DNA from 3 places in the Kitasatospora sp. NPDC034023 genome. Region 3 is predicted to be linked to each of the others. Evidence: riboswitches for the same ligand, from Rfam matches in the RefSeq annotation. Region 3 holds a riboswitch; each other region holds the start of a gene.
What was found. A riboswitch is a leader RNA that binds a small molecule or an ion and turns the genes downstream of it on or off. The one in region 3 is predicted to bind cyclic di-AMP.
Positions count from the first base shown of each region.

Region 1 (4,452 bases), on a different contig from region 3:
ACCCCGCCCAGCCCGCCGCCGCGCAGCCGGCCGCCGCGCCGTCCGACGATCCCGAGCAGCCCGACGCCGCCGCTCCGCAGCTGTTCACCTGGGAGTTCGCCACCGATCCGTACCCCGCCTACGCCTGGCTGCGCGAGCACGCCCCGGTGCACCGCACCAAGCTGCCGAGCGGTGTCGAGGCCTGGCTGGTGACCAGGTATGCGGACGCCCGGCAGGCGCTCGCGGACAGCCGGCTGTCGAAGAACCCGGCGCACCACAGCGAGCAGGCGCACCGCACCGGCCGGGTGGGCATCCCGGGGGAGCGGCAGGCGGACCTGATGACGCACCTGCTGAACATCGACCCGCCGGACCACACGCGGCTGCGCCGACTGGTGTCGAAGGCGTTCACCCCGCGCCGGGTGGCCGAGTTCGAGCCGCGGGTGCAGCAGCTCACGGACCGGCTGATCGACGGCTTCGCGCAGCGCGGTTCGGCGGACCTCATCCACGAGTTCGCCTTCCCGCTCCCCATCTACGCGATCTGCGACCTGCTGGGCGTGCCGGCCGAGGACCAGGACGACTTCCGCGACTGGGCCGGCATGATGATCCGCCACGGCGGCGGCCAACGCGGCGGCGTGGGGCGAGCGGTGAAGCGGATGCGGGCGTACCTGCTGGAGCTGATCCACCGCAAGCGGGCGGACCTCGGGGACGACCTGATCTCGGGTCTGATCCGGGCGAGCGACCACGGCGAGCACCTGACCGAGAACGAGGCCGCGGCAATGGCCTTCATCCTCCTCTTCGCCGGTTTCGAGACGACCGTGAACCTCATCGGCAACGGGATGTACGCGCTGCTGCGCAATCCGGGGCAGCGCCGGTCGCTGCAGGAGTCGGTGGCGCGCGGGGAGCACGCGCTGCTGGAGACGGGGATCGAGGAACTCCTGCGCTACGACGGGCCGGTGGAGATGGCGACCTGGCGGTTCGCGACGCGGCCGCTGACCATCGGCGGGGTGGACATCCCGGTCGGTGACCCGGTGCTGGTGGTGCTGGCCGCCGCGGACCGCGATCCGGCCCGGTTCGCGGACGAGAACACCCTGGACCTGGCCCGGACTGACAATCCCCACCTGGGGTTCGGGCACGGCATCCACTACTGCATCGGCGCCCCGCTGGCCCGCCTGGAAGGGCGTGCCGCCCTGGCCACACTGCTTTCCCGGCTGCCCGATCTGCGGCTCGCGGAAAGCCCGGAGAATCTGCGCTGGCGCGGCGGTCTGATCATGCGTGGACTGCGGGAACTTCCGGTCGAATTCAGTCCGGAGAGTCGCTCCCCGCATACGCCCCTGCATACGCCTCCGCATACGCCCCCGACACCCCTTATGCGCCCCTGACAAACTGACACAAGATGACGAAACGCCGGGCGACACGCTGACGGAACGTCGCCCGGGGTCTTCCGGTTCAGGTGTGAACGCCCATCAATCCGGACATAGCGGCGCCGTTGGTAGGCGATCGGGCACGCGCCGTAATTTCTGTGTGATATCGGTGATATGAGCTTGTGATTGGTCTGAGGATCTGTCTACTCTCCCTGGAGTTCGCAGCTGCGGACCTCGTGCGCGGAACGCCGAATCCTGCCCGCCGCGTCACGGGAAACCGACCAGAACCCTGGGCAGGGGCGGGGGAACCAGGTTTGTTGCCGTTTCCCACGGCTTGGGGTGAAGCCGCCTGAGCGGAATCGTTTCCGCGTACAGCGGCCGGGCCACCTCCCGGTCCGAACCCGACAGCTCACCTCGCAGGCGTGCGGAGAGGGACCTCTTCATGCTGTTCGTTGGAACCGGTCGTCACCGCCGTCGTACCCAGACCGAGAAGGCCATCGCCGTCGCCGGTGTGGCCGGCGTCGGACTCGCGATGCCGCTCCTCACCGCCACCGGCGCCTCCGCCGCACCGGCCTCCGCCTGGGACTCCGTCGCCCAGTGCGAGAGCGGCGGCAACTGGAGCATCAACACCGGCAACGGCTTCTACGGCGGCCTGCAGTTCACCTCCGGCACCTGGAAGGCGTACGGCGGCACCGCGTACGCGCCGCAGGCCAACCAGGCCAGCCGGGCGCAGCAGATCTCGGTCGCCGAGAAGGTGCTCGCCTCGCAGGGCCCGGGCGCCTGGCCGGTCTGCTCGAAGAAGGCGGGCCTGAGCAAGGGCGGTGCCCCGGCCGCGGTCGACACCTCCTCGGACGCCAAGCCGCAGTCCGCCCCCGCGCAGCAGGCCCAGAAGCCCGCCGCCAAGCCGGCTCAGAACCCGGCCGCCCAGAAGCCCGCCGCGCAGAAGCCTGCCCAGAAGCCGGTGCAGCAGGCCGCCCCGCAGCAGCAGGCGCAGCCGCAGGCCCACGGCCTCTCCGGCCAGGGCGGTTGGGACGCGGACGCGAAGGTGTACTGGTACCAGAACAACGGCGCCTGGTACTGGACCAGCCACCAGAGCGTCTACCAGCAGTACGCGGGCCACGCCGCCGCGCAGCAGTACGCGGGCCACGCCGCCGCGCAGCAGTACGCCCCGCAGGCCGCGCAGCAGCAGTACGCGCCGCAGGCCGCTCCGGCGTCCGGCCACGACTACACCGTCCGCGACGGTGACACCCTGTCGACCATCGCCGCCGCGCAGGGCGTGTCCGGCGGCTGGCACGCGCTGTACGAGCAGAACCACGGGACCGTCGGCGGCGACCCGAACCTGATCCTGCCCGGCCAGGTGCTGCACCTCGGCTGAGCCGACGCGTGAAGGCCGACGCGCGAAGGGGGTTGGGCCCGCCGGCCCCCTTCGTCCGCATTCGCCCGCTTCAGTGGGACAAGCTGGGACAAGCAGGTGAACTACTGGTGGGTAGCGGGGCCACACGCTGAGACGAGACCGAGGCGGACGTGGCCCCGGGAGCCTGGGCGGCTAGGCTCTGGTCCGTAACGACTCCGCAATCGTCCTGCTGACAGCACCACCGTCAGCCGGACCTGCTTCCGCAAGGAGATGCCTCGTGCCGTCCATCGATGTCGTCGTAGCCCGTGAGATCCTCGACTCGCGCGGCAACCCCACGGTCGAGGTCGAGGTCGGCCTCGACGACGGCAGCACGGGTCGTGCCGCTGTCCCGTCGGGTGCCTCCACCGGCGCCTTCGAGGCGCTGGAGCTGCGCGACGGTGACAAGAACCGCTACTTCGGCAAGGGCGTGGAGAAGGCCGTCCTGGCCGTCATCGAGCAGATCGGCCCGGAGCTGGTCGGCTACGACGCCACCGAGCAGCGCCTGATCGACCAGGCCATGCTGGACCTGGACGCCACCCCGGACAAGTCCTCGCTCGGCGCCAACGCCATCCTGGGCGTCTCGCTGGCCGTCGCCCACGCCGCCTCCGAGGCCAGCGACCTGCCGCTGTTCCGCTACCTGGGCGGCCCGAACGCGCACGTCCTGCCGGTCCCGATGATGAACATCCTCAACGGCGGCTCGCACGCGGACTCCAACGTCGACATCCAGGAGTTCATGATCGCTCCGATCGGCGCGGAGTCCTTCTCCGAGGCCGTCCGCTGGGGCGTCGAGGTCTACCACACCCTCAAGGGCGTGCTGAAGGAGCGTGGCCTGTCCACCGGCCTCGGCGACGAGGGCGGCTTCGCGCCGAACCTGGACAGCAACCGCGAGGCCCTGGACCTGATCACCGAGGCCATCCAGAAGGCCGGCTACGTGCCCGGCCGTGACGTCGCGCTGGCCCTGGACGTCGCCGCCTCCGAGTTCTACGAGGACGGCGCCTACCAGTTCGAGGGCAAGGCGCTCACCTCCACCGAGCTCATCGAGTACTACGCCGACCTGGTCGCGTCGTACCCGCTGGTCTCCATCGAGGACCCGCTGGACGAGTCGGACTGGGACGGCTGGAAGGCCATGACCGTCAAGCTGGGCGACAAGGTCCAGCTGGTCGGCGACGACCTGTTCGTCACCAACCCGGCCCGCCTGGCCAGGGGCATCGAGACCGGCACCGCCAACGCGCTGCTGGTGAAGGTGAACCAGATCGGCTCGCTGACCGAGACCCTGGACGCCGTCGAGCTGGCCCAGCGCAACGGCTACCGCTGCATGATGTCGCACCGCTCCGGCGAGACCGAGGACGTCACCATCGCCGACCTGGCCGTCGCCACCAACTGCGGTCAGATCAAGACCGGTGCCCCGGCCCGCTCCGAGCGCGTCGCCAAGTACAACCAGCTGCTGCGCATCGAGGAGATCCTCGACGACGCCGCCGAGTACGCCGGCCGCGGCGCCTTCCCGCGCTTCCGCTCCGCGGAGTAACAAACACAGTCGCTCCGCGGAGTGACGAGCGCAGTCGCTCCGCACACCAGTGAGCACGAGGGCTGCTGAGCGCCAGCCTGACCGGTGCCCCGCCTTTCACCCCGTAGGGTGGACGGCGGGGCACCGTCGCGACCAGGAGGGGATACGGGAGATGGCAGGCTGGAGGATCCCGGGCTTGGCGGCCCGGCCTCGGT
Region 1 is NZ_JBVIRY010000004.1:132,880-137,331, reverse strand. Features, by position in the region: gene ACZ52R_RS07720 (cytochrome P450 family protein) at 1-1,358, shown strand, start outside; cyclic di-AMP (ydaO/yuaA leader) riboswitch at 1,610-1,777, shown strand; gene ACZ52R_RS07715 (LysM peptidoglycan-binding domain-containing protein) at 1,783-2,715, shown strand; gene eno (phosphopyruvate hydratase) at 2,972-4,258, shown strand; gene ACZ52R_RS07705 (FtsB family cell division protein) at 4,434-4,452, shown strand, end outside.
Region 1: linked by a shared signal. The riboswitch ahead of ACZ52R_RS07715 (LysM peptidoglycan-binding domain-containing protein) and the one ahead of ACZ52R_RS20350 (M23 family metallopeptidase) in region 3 are both predicted to bind cyclic di-AMP.

Region 2 (4,452 bases), on a different contig from region 3:
ACGAGGGCGGCGAGGTGGTCTACATCGACAAGTTCGACTCCCGCCATCCGGTGCGGATGTACTCCCGGATCGGTCTGCGCGCCGCCCTGCACAGCGCCGCCGTCTCCAAGGTGCTGCTGGCCGACCTGCCGCTGCCCGAGCGGCGCCGGGTGGTGGCCGGGATCGACTTCGCCCCGCACACCGAACGCACCCTCACCACGCCCGGGGCGCTGCTCGCCGAGCTGGAGAAGGTCGCCGTCCAGGGCTGGGCGCAGGACCACGCCGAGCACGAAGCCTTCATCAACTGCGTGGCCGCACCCGTCCGGGACGCCAGCGGGCGGGTCGTCGCCGCCGCCTCCATCTCCGTCCCGGACGTCGTCCTCCCGTACGAGCAGGTCCTGGACCTCCTCCCGCAGCTGCTCGCCGCCGCCCGCGCGGTGTCGGCCGACTGCGGCCTCCCCGACCACAGTTGACTGATCATCAAGACAGTCCGAAGCAGCCGCCGAGAACTCCAAGGAGCAAGGAACCCCCATGTCCTCCGACAAGATCGAGATCCGCACCGACGGGGCCCCCGCCCCCGCCTGGATGTTCTCCCAGGGCGTCCGCAAGGGCCCGATCCTGCAGGTCTCCGGCCAGGGCCCGCAGGATCCGGCGACCGGCGAGTACCTCCACCACGGCGACGTGAAGGCGCAGACGCGGCGCACCCTGGAGAACGTCAAGGCCATCGTCGAGGCCGGTGGCGCCACCATCGAGGACGTGGTGATGTTCCGCGTCTACCTCACCAAGCGCGCGGACTTCCCGTTGATGAACGAGGTCTACGCCGAGTTCATCGAGGAGAACGTCAAGCCCGGCGGCGTGAAGCCCTGCCGCACCACCGTCTTCGTCGAGCTGCCGCAGGAGCCGATGCTGGTCGAGATCGACGCCCAGGCCGTCGTCGCCTGACGATCCAGCCGACCCGAGGGCCCGGACGGCACGTCCGGGCCCTCGGCGTTCCCCGAGGCCTGCTTGCCACGCTTCGCCAGCAAAGTTAGGTTAGGCTCACCTAACTATCTGGAGGTCCGTCCATGAGCCTGCCAACCGGCGACACCGAGGTGCCCGAGCCCACCACCGCCGAACGGATCCACAGCCTGCTCAGCACGACCTCCTCGCTCGCCGTCCGCGCCCTGGGCGAGCAGCACGACCTGGACGGCCCGGTCTCCGCCCACGGCTCCCGCCTGCGGCTGCGCGCCCCGCTGGACACCCCGCTCACCGTGGCCGCGGCCCACGCCGCCGAGGGCCTCGCCGTCATCCTCGATGTCACCGACGTCGCCCCCGTCGCCGTCCGCGACCGCGTCCGCGCCCGCCTCACCCTGGCCGGCCGGCTGCACCTGGCCCACCTCGCCGACGACGGCCTCAGCGTCCACCTGCGGGTGGACGTCGCCCACGCCGTCCTCGCCACCCCGTACGGCACCGGCGCGGTCACCGCCGCCGTCCTCGCCCTCGCCGCCCCCGACCCGATGGCCCGCCACGAGGCCGCGATGCTCACCCACTTCGCCGACGACCACGCCGACGCACTCGAGGTCCTCACCCGCCTGCTCGACCCGGTGCTGCTCGCCCGGAACCCGGACATCCGCCCGCTCGCCCTGGACCGCCACGGCCTGGTGCTGCGCCTGGACCACCCCGACGGCCACCGCGACGTCCGCCTGGTCTTCCCCGAACCGGCCCGCGACACCGAGGACTTGGGCCACCGGATGCACGACCTGCTGGCCGCCGCCCGGTACGGTCAGCCGGCCCACCGCAGCTGAGTCACCGGCTCACCGCCCGGCCGCATCCTCCTCACGTACCGCCCGGGCCACCACCGGCGCACCGCGAACGCCACCCCGACCCCGCCCCGACCCCGCCCCGACCCCGCCCCGAAAACGAACCGCCGACCCCGAAAACGGCAGCGGCCGGCCCGGCTCGCGAGGAAGTGAATCCCGCGAGCCGGGCCGGCCTGGGCGTGTCCCGCGCCCATGTCCACTGCACGGCGATCACCCGGTCGAGCGGTCACCCGACATGACCATCCCGGAGGATCGATTCGCTCCGCAGCAGCGGTGGTTCCTGAAACCCCGACAGGGTCAGAGCGCGACGCCGTGCGCGCGCAGGTAGGCGACCGGGTCGATGTCCGAGCCGTACTCCGGGCCGGTGCGGATCTCGAAGTGCAGGTGCGGGCCGGTCACGTTGCCGGTGGCGCCGGAGAGGCCGAGCTGCTGGCCGACGGTGACGGTCTGACCGATCTTCACACCGATCACGGAGAGGTGCGCGTACTCGGCGTAGTGGCCGTCGGCGAGCTTGATCTCGACCTCGTTGCCGTAGGCGCCGCCGTTGCCGGCCTTGACCACGACACCGTTGGCGACGGCGCGCAGCGGGGTGCCGGTGGAGGCCACGAAGTCCTGGCCGGTGTGGTGGCCGGAGGCCCACATCGAGCCGGCCACGCCGTAGGCCTCGCCGAGCACCGGGTGGGCCAGCGGCGCGACGAAGCCGGAGGCGGCGGCGACCGGAGCGGCGGTCACGGCCTGGGCCGGAGCGGCGGTCTGAACCTGGGTCTGCACCTGGGCGGCCGGCTTGGCGGCCTCGGTCTTGACCTGGACCTGGGCCTGCGGCTTGGCGGCCGAAGCGGCCTGGGTGACCGGAGCGGCCGGCTTGGCGGGCTTGGCCGGGGCGACGTCCGCGGACGGCGCGGCAGCGTGGCCGGCGATCGCGAACTGCTGGCCCGGGAAGATCAGGTTCGGGTTGGCGCCGACGACCGAGCGGTTCTGCTCGTACAGCGCGTGCCAGCCGCCCTCGACGTGCTTGGCGTCGGCGATCTTGGACAGGGTGTCGCCGCTGACGACGCGGTAGCTCTCGTGCGCGGCGGCCGGAGCGGCCTGGGCCGGCGCGGCCTGAGCCGGCGCGGCGTCGACGGCGGTGGTGGAGGCGGCGGCCTGCGGGGCCGGGGCGACCGGGGCGGTGTGGGCCTGGGCGCTCATCGCGGTGACGAGCGGGAGGGCGAAGGAGACACCGGTGACGGCGGTGGCGATGCCGATGCGGGCGGCGCGGGGCAGGGCGATACGACGAGCCTGAGCAGGCATGGAAGTTTCCTCTCCGACGCCTGCGAGGTGAGCTGTCGGGTTCGGGCTGGAGTTGCCCGGCCGCATGCGCGGCTTCACCCCAAGCCGGCCCTGGACGCCGCGCCCTGAGGCGCGAACTTCCGGTCCGGCGACTTACCTGTGGGTCCCCCGCTCCTGCCGTACAGAGTTCAGTTCGAACCACCGGGAAGCGGCAGGACTCGGCGTTCCACCCGGTGGATCCGTCCGGACTGGCCGGGCGGTCGCTGAACTAAAACCCATCCGTTCGGGTGAAGCAATGTCGATCTCTTGAATCGGCAACCATCCCCCGGGGTGCGGTGACTCTCCGGATGATCCGCTGCACGGTGCGTACGCGATCCATTCACCCCGCGCCACTGATCCACGACCCTGCGCCGACATCGACGGCACTGCGCGGTCGTCCGCTCACGCACCGCACACCACCGACACACCCGCCGGTGACCCTTGTCACGCGGGCCTCACGGGGAGCAGGATCGGGCCGTGGCCACTTCCGAGGCCGGCACCCTGCGCCTGGGCACCGCGCAGGGTCGCTGGGTACTACTGGCGACGGTGCTCGGCTCCAGCATGGCGATGCTGGACGGCACCGTGGTGAACGTCGCCCTGCCCCGCATCGGCGCCGACCTCGGCGCCTCCCTGGCGTCCCTTCAGTGGACACTGAACGGCTATCTGCTCACCCTGGCGGGCCTGATCCTGCTCGGCGGCGCGCTCGGCGACCGGTACGGAAGGCGCCGGGTCTTCCTCATCGGCGTGGTCTGGTTCGCCGCCGCCTCCGCGGCCTGCGCCGCCGCGCCGAACATCCAGGTGCTGATCGCCGCCCGCGCCGTCCAGGGCATCGGCGGGGCGCTGCTCACCCCCGGCTCGCTCGCCATGCTCCAAGCCGTCTTCGACCCTGACGACCGCTCGGCCGCGGTCGGGCTGTGGTCGGGCCTCGGCGGCGTGTCGGCCGCGGTCGGCCCCTTCCTCGGCGGCTGGCTGGTGGACGGCCCGGGCTGGCGCTGGATCTTCCTGCTGAACCTGCCGCTCGCGGCCGCCGTGATCACGGTCACCACGCGGTACGTGCCGGAGAGCCGGGACGAGAGCGCCACCGGCCGCTTCGACGTGCTCGGCGCGGTGCTCGCCGCGTTCGCCCTCGGCGCGATCACCTACGCGCTGACCGCCGCCGGGGAGGGCGTGTCCGCCGTGGTCTGGGTCAGCGGGTTGATCGGTGTGGTGCTCGGCGTCGCCTTCGTGGCCGTCGAGCGCCGCGCGCCCGATCCGATGCTGCCGCTCGGCCTGTTCTCCTCCCGGCTGTTCACCGCCGTGAACCTGGTCACCCTCTGCGTGTACGCGGCGTTCAGCGGCGTCTTCTTCCTGCTGGTGGTGCAGCTGC
Region 2 is NZ_JBVIRY010000026.1:36,537-40,988, reverse strand. Features, by position in the region: gene ACZ52R_RS29425 (IclR family transcriptional regulator) at 1-452, shown strand, start outside; gene ACZ52R_RS29420 (RidA family protein) at 511-921, shown strand; gene ACZ52R_RS29415 (DUF2470 domain-containing protein) at 1,044-1,763, shown strand; gene ACZ52R_RS29410 (M23 family metallopeptidase) at 2,076-3,068, opposite strand; cyclic di-AMP (ydaO/yuaA leader) riboswitch at 3,071-3,251, opposite strand; gene ACZ52R_RS29405 (DHA2 family efflux MFS transporter permease subunit) at 3,564-4,452, shown strand, end outside.
Region 2: linked by a shared signal. The riboswitch ahead of ACZ52R_RS29410 (M23 family metallopeptidase) and the one ahead of ACZ52R_RS20350 (M23 family metallopeptidase) in region 3 are both predicted to bind cyclic di-AMP.

Region 3 (4,452 bases):
GGCGATCGCCACCGGCAGGCCGCTGAGCACGTAGCCGACCTCGCGGTAGTAGTGCGCGGAGAACGGCGCCGTCCAGAAGGCGGGCGGCTGTCCGGTCCGGTGGGCCCGGGCGGGGCGCGGGTCGTCGCCGTGACCGTCCAGGACGTCCCACTCGTGGTCCCGTGTGCTTCGGCTGCTGCTCATGTTCCGGCCCCCGGCCCCTCGTACTGACGGTCGTTCGTGCTCGCTGACGTCGTCCAGTCTGGCCGAACCGCAGGTCGCGGCGGCATCCGGAGGCCTGGCGGATCGGGGGTGGGGTTAACCCCCCGGCCCCCGGCCCCCGGCCCCCGGTCCGCCGGCCCGCCGGTCTCCCTGGCCACACGGGTGCGCCGTGGGGGTTCAGCCGGTCGGGCCCGGCCACTCGTCGACGAGCAGCGCGAAGAGGTGCGAGTCGGAGCGGACGCCGTTCTCGAGCCGGTCGTGCCGGGCCCGCCCCTCCAGCCGGAACCCGAGTCGGGTGAGCACCTTGGCGGAGGCCGTGTTGCCCACGTCGGCCGAGGCCGTCAGCCGGTGCAGGTCCAGGGTGTGGAAGGCGAAGTCGCAGAGCAGGCCGGTGATCTCGCCCGCGTGGCCTCGGCCCCGGAAATCGCGGCCGAGGACGCAGCCTAGGTCGGCGGCGCGGTGCTTCCCGAGGGTGAGTGCGGCGTGTCCGATCGGGGTCGCGTCCTGCGGGTCCTCGGCGTCGGCGAGCCTGGTGACGGCGAGCCGGTAGGTGTCCCGCTCGTCGGCCATCGCCTCCTCCAGGTAGAGCTCGATCTGGTCGGCGCAGGTCTCGCGGTCGTACGGCTCGAACGGCAGGTGGCGGGTGACCTCCGGGTCGCCGAACAGGGCGTGCAGCGCGTCCACGTCGCCGTCGGTGTGGTGGTACTCGCGGATGGCCAGCCGGGGGCCGGTGAGTCGTACGGGGACCATGGCGGCCGACCCTACCGGCCCCCGGAGGCTACCGTTCGGACTATGAACGACGAAGACCTGCGACTCGCCCCGCGCACCAGGGCCGCCGACCTGCTCGCCTGGGCGGCCGAGCAGGGCCGCACGCCGGTGGCCGAGGCGCCGCTGCGCGCGGTGCTGGCGCTGCTGGAGCTGGGCGAGGGCAGGATGCACGACGGCTGGCCCGAACTGACCTCCGACGCGGTGGAGCACCTGCTGTACGAGCGGCTCCACCTGTACGTCCAACCCACCCCCGAGGAGGACCCGCTCGCGTACGGCGACGCGGTCCGGTTGCTGATCGACCACCAGCGGGCGGTCCGGCGGCTCAACGCCAAGCGCCAGGAGCGGCTGCACGCGGAGGCCGAGTGGCAGGGCGAGGTCGCGGCCGGGCTGCTGCGCCGCGCCGACCTGGTGACCTGGCCCCGGCTGTACGCGCTGCTGCTGCACGCGTACGGGGTGGACGTCGCGGACGAGGCGGCGGTGCGGGACTGGCTGACCGGCTTCGGCGAGCTCCCGGAGGAGGAGCGGCTGGCCGCGTACGAGTCGCTGGTGCCGGCCGGCTGGCTGGACGAGCCGGACGAGCGGGGCTGGGGACCGGGCCGGGTGCTGTCGGTCGGCATGGCCACGGACGGCGCGCGGCGGCTGCTGGAGCAGGGCCTGATGCGGCGCAGCTACCGCAACCTGGCCGAGCTGACCGCGCTCGGGCGGCCGATGCCGGACGAGCTGGCCGGTGACTTCGGGCAGTTCGAGGAGGCGGCGGTCGACGCGGCGCTCGACCTGTTCGGGGAGTGGACGGTGCCGGGGCTGCCGCGGCTGCTGGTGGCGGAGTTCCCCGAGCTGGCGCCGGAGCCCGGCCAGGAGGAGATCGACGCGTACGTGGCGCAGTTGCCCGCGGAGGAGTGAGACGCCGCGAAAAGCCCCCGGCCGCTCGAACCGAGCGTGCGACCGGGGGCTTTCGGGTGTCCGTTACGGGTTGAGGCCGTGCTGCTGGAGCCAGGGCTCCGGGTCGACCGGGGCGCCGCCGCCGGGGCGCACCTCCAGGTGCAGGTGCGGGCCGGTGACGTTGCCGGTCGCGCCGACCTTGCCGATCTGCTGGCCGGAGGCGACGCCGCCGGAGCCCTTGATGATCGAGGAGAGGTGGCAGTACCAGATCTCGGTGCCGTCGGGCAGGGTCTCGACGATCCGGTAGCCGTACGAGCCGGACCAGCCGGCCGAGGTGATGGTGCCCTGGCCGAGCGCGTACACCGGGGTGCCGGTGTCGGCGGCGAAGTCCAGGCCGGTGTGCAGGTTGGCCCAGTAGCGGGCGCTCTGGCCGTAGTGGGCGGAGAGCCGGTAGTCCTTCACCGGGAGGGTGAGGGCGGCGGCGCGCTTGGCCTCCGCCTCCGTCGCGGCGGCCTTGGCCTCCGCCTCCTTGGCGGCGGCCTTGGCCTCGGCCTCCTGCGCGGCCTGCACGCGGGCACCCTCCTCGGCGGCGGTGCGCTGGCTGTCGGCCTGCTGCTGGATGCGGGCGGCGAGCGCGAGGCCGGGGTCGGCGGCGAGCGCGACCGGGGTCTCGTCGGGGGCCTCGATGGCGGGCGCGACGGCCGGGGTGGCCGAGGCGAAGCCGGTGGCACCGAGGGTGGCGGCGACGGCGGTGACGCCGAGCAGCGGGGAGGCGCCGCGGGTCTGACGCGGCATCCGGTGCCGGTTGGCCTCGGCCTCCGGGCCGAGGGCCTCGGGCCCGTCCACGCCGGGGTGGTCGAGGAGCTGGGTACCGGCTGCGGGGCCGGCCGGGTGTGCCGGGGTGTGCGTCGACGCCACGGAGGCGCGCTCCTTTCCTTCCTTCGCGCCTACCGGGTTAGCTGACGGGTTCGGAGCAGGAAGGTCTCCTACGGCCGGGCCGGGGCCCCGCCGATTCACCCCAAGGAACATGGTTCCCCGGCTCCCTGACCTGCCCGGAGGCCGGTCGGCGGGATTAGGCGACGGCGCACGGTGCCGTCTGGGAACGGCGTTGACGACCGCGCTGCGTTATCAAACGTTAATCCTAGGACGCTCTGATTCCAAGCCATCCGTCCGGGACGGCAGTGGAGCGAGTGATCGGACGTCAACGAACGACCCCTCATGCGAGCACCCCATCTGAGTACTCCTACTCATGTGCGGCCCGGCCGGGCGGCCGCATCCTGGCGCCATGAGCGCACCGATGCAGAACCGCACGACGGCCGCGTACTACATCCAGGCCATCCTCTCCTTCGCCCTGTCGGGCACCGCCCTCGCCGTCGGGATCGCCTACCTGCCGGTCGGCGGGTGGACTCGGGCATTCCTCGGGATCGGCCTCCTCTACACGGTCACCTCCTCCTTCACCCTGGCGAAGGTGATCCGGGACCGGCACGAGTCGAACGAGATCGTCAGCCGGGTCGACCAGGCCCGACTGGAGAAGCTGCTCAGCGAGCACGACCCGTTCAAGCCCGAGGGGATCTGAGGCGAGCCAGCCTTCCCCTCTCCCGTCGACGCCCTCTTCGACAGTTCCTTCGAGACTCTCTTCGGCCGAGGGCTTGACGGCTAAGGCTATTAGCCTTAGCTTTATGGCTATCGGCAGCAGCGCCGATGTCGCAGCGAAGGACCGAGGAGGCCCACCATGAACGCCCCCATCAGCCCGGACACCCAGTACCTGACCGTCCCCGGCGGGCGGATCGCCTTCGACGACACCCGACAGGGCGACGGCACCCCCGTCGTCCTGCTCCCCGGAATGCTCGACAGCCGGGCCGCGTACCGGCACCTGCGCCCGCTGCTCGTCGCCGCCGGCCACCGCGTCGTCACCATGGACCTGCGCGGCTTCGGCGAATCCTCCATCGCCTGGGACGACTACGGCCCCGCCGCCATCGCCGGCGACGTCCTCGCCCTGCTCGACCACCTCGGCATCGAACGCGCCGTCCTCGCCGGGAACTCCTACACCGGCGCGACGGTCGTCAAGGCCGCCGGGGACGCCCCGGAGCGGATCGCCGGGATCGTCCTGATCGACGCCTTCGTCGAGAACCCGCAGCCCGGCGCCCTGATGCGCGGCGCCCTCCGCCTGATGAGCGCGGCCCTCGTCCACTGGCCCGCCTTCTGGGGCTTCTACCTGCGCCGGATGGCCTTCCCCGGCGCCAAGCCCGCCGACTTCGACGGCTACGTGGACGGACTGGTCGCCGCCCTGCGCACCCCGGGCCGCAAGACCGCCACCCGCGGATACGTCACCGGGGACTCGTCGCCGGCCGGCTGGACGGCCGCCGTGCGGTGCCCGGCGCTGGTGGTCATGGGCAGCAAGGACCCCGACTTCCCGAAGCCGGAACTCGTCGCCGACCGGCAGGTCGCGGCACTGGGCGCGCGGAAGGCGATGATCGAGGGGTCCGGGCACTATCCGATGGCCGACAACCCGCAGGCCACCACGGACGCCCTGCTGCCCTTCCTCGCCGAACTCGCCTGACCGCCGGCCCGGCCGCCCGACCGAGCGGCCGTCCGGCCCGACCC
Region 3 is NZ_JBVIRY010000014.1:168,012-172,463, reverse strand. Features, by position in the region: gene ACZ52R_RS20365 (sensor domain-containing protein) at 1-183, opposite strand, end outside; gene ACZ52R_RS20360 (GNAT family N-acetyltransferase) at 379-951, opposite strand; gene ACZ52R_RS20355 (hypothetical protein) at 994-1,869, shown strand; gene ACZ52R_RS20350 (M23 family metallopeptidase) at 1,933-2,766, opposite strand; cyclic di-AMP (ydaO/yuaA leader) riboswitch at 2,779-2,937, opposite strand; gene ACZ52R_RS20345 (YiaA/YiaB family inner membrane protein) at 3,134-3,424, shown strand; gene ACZ52R_RS20340 (alpha/beta fold hydrolase) at 3,581-4,408, shown strand.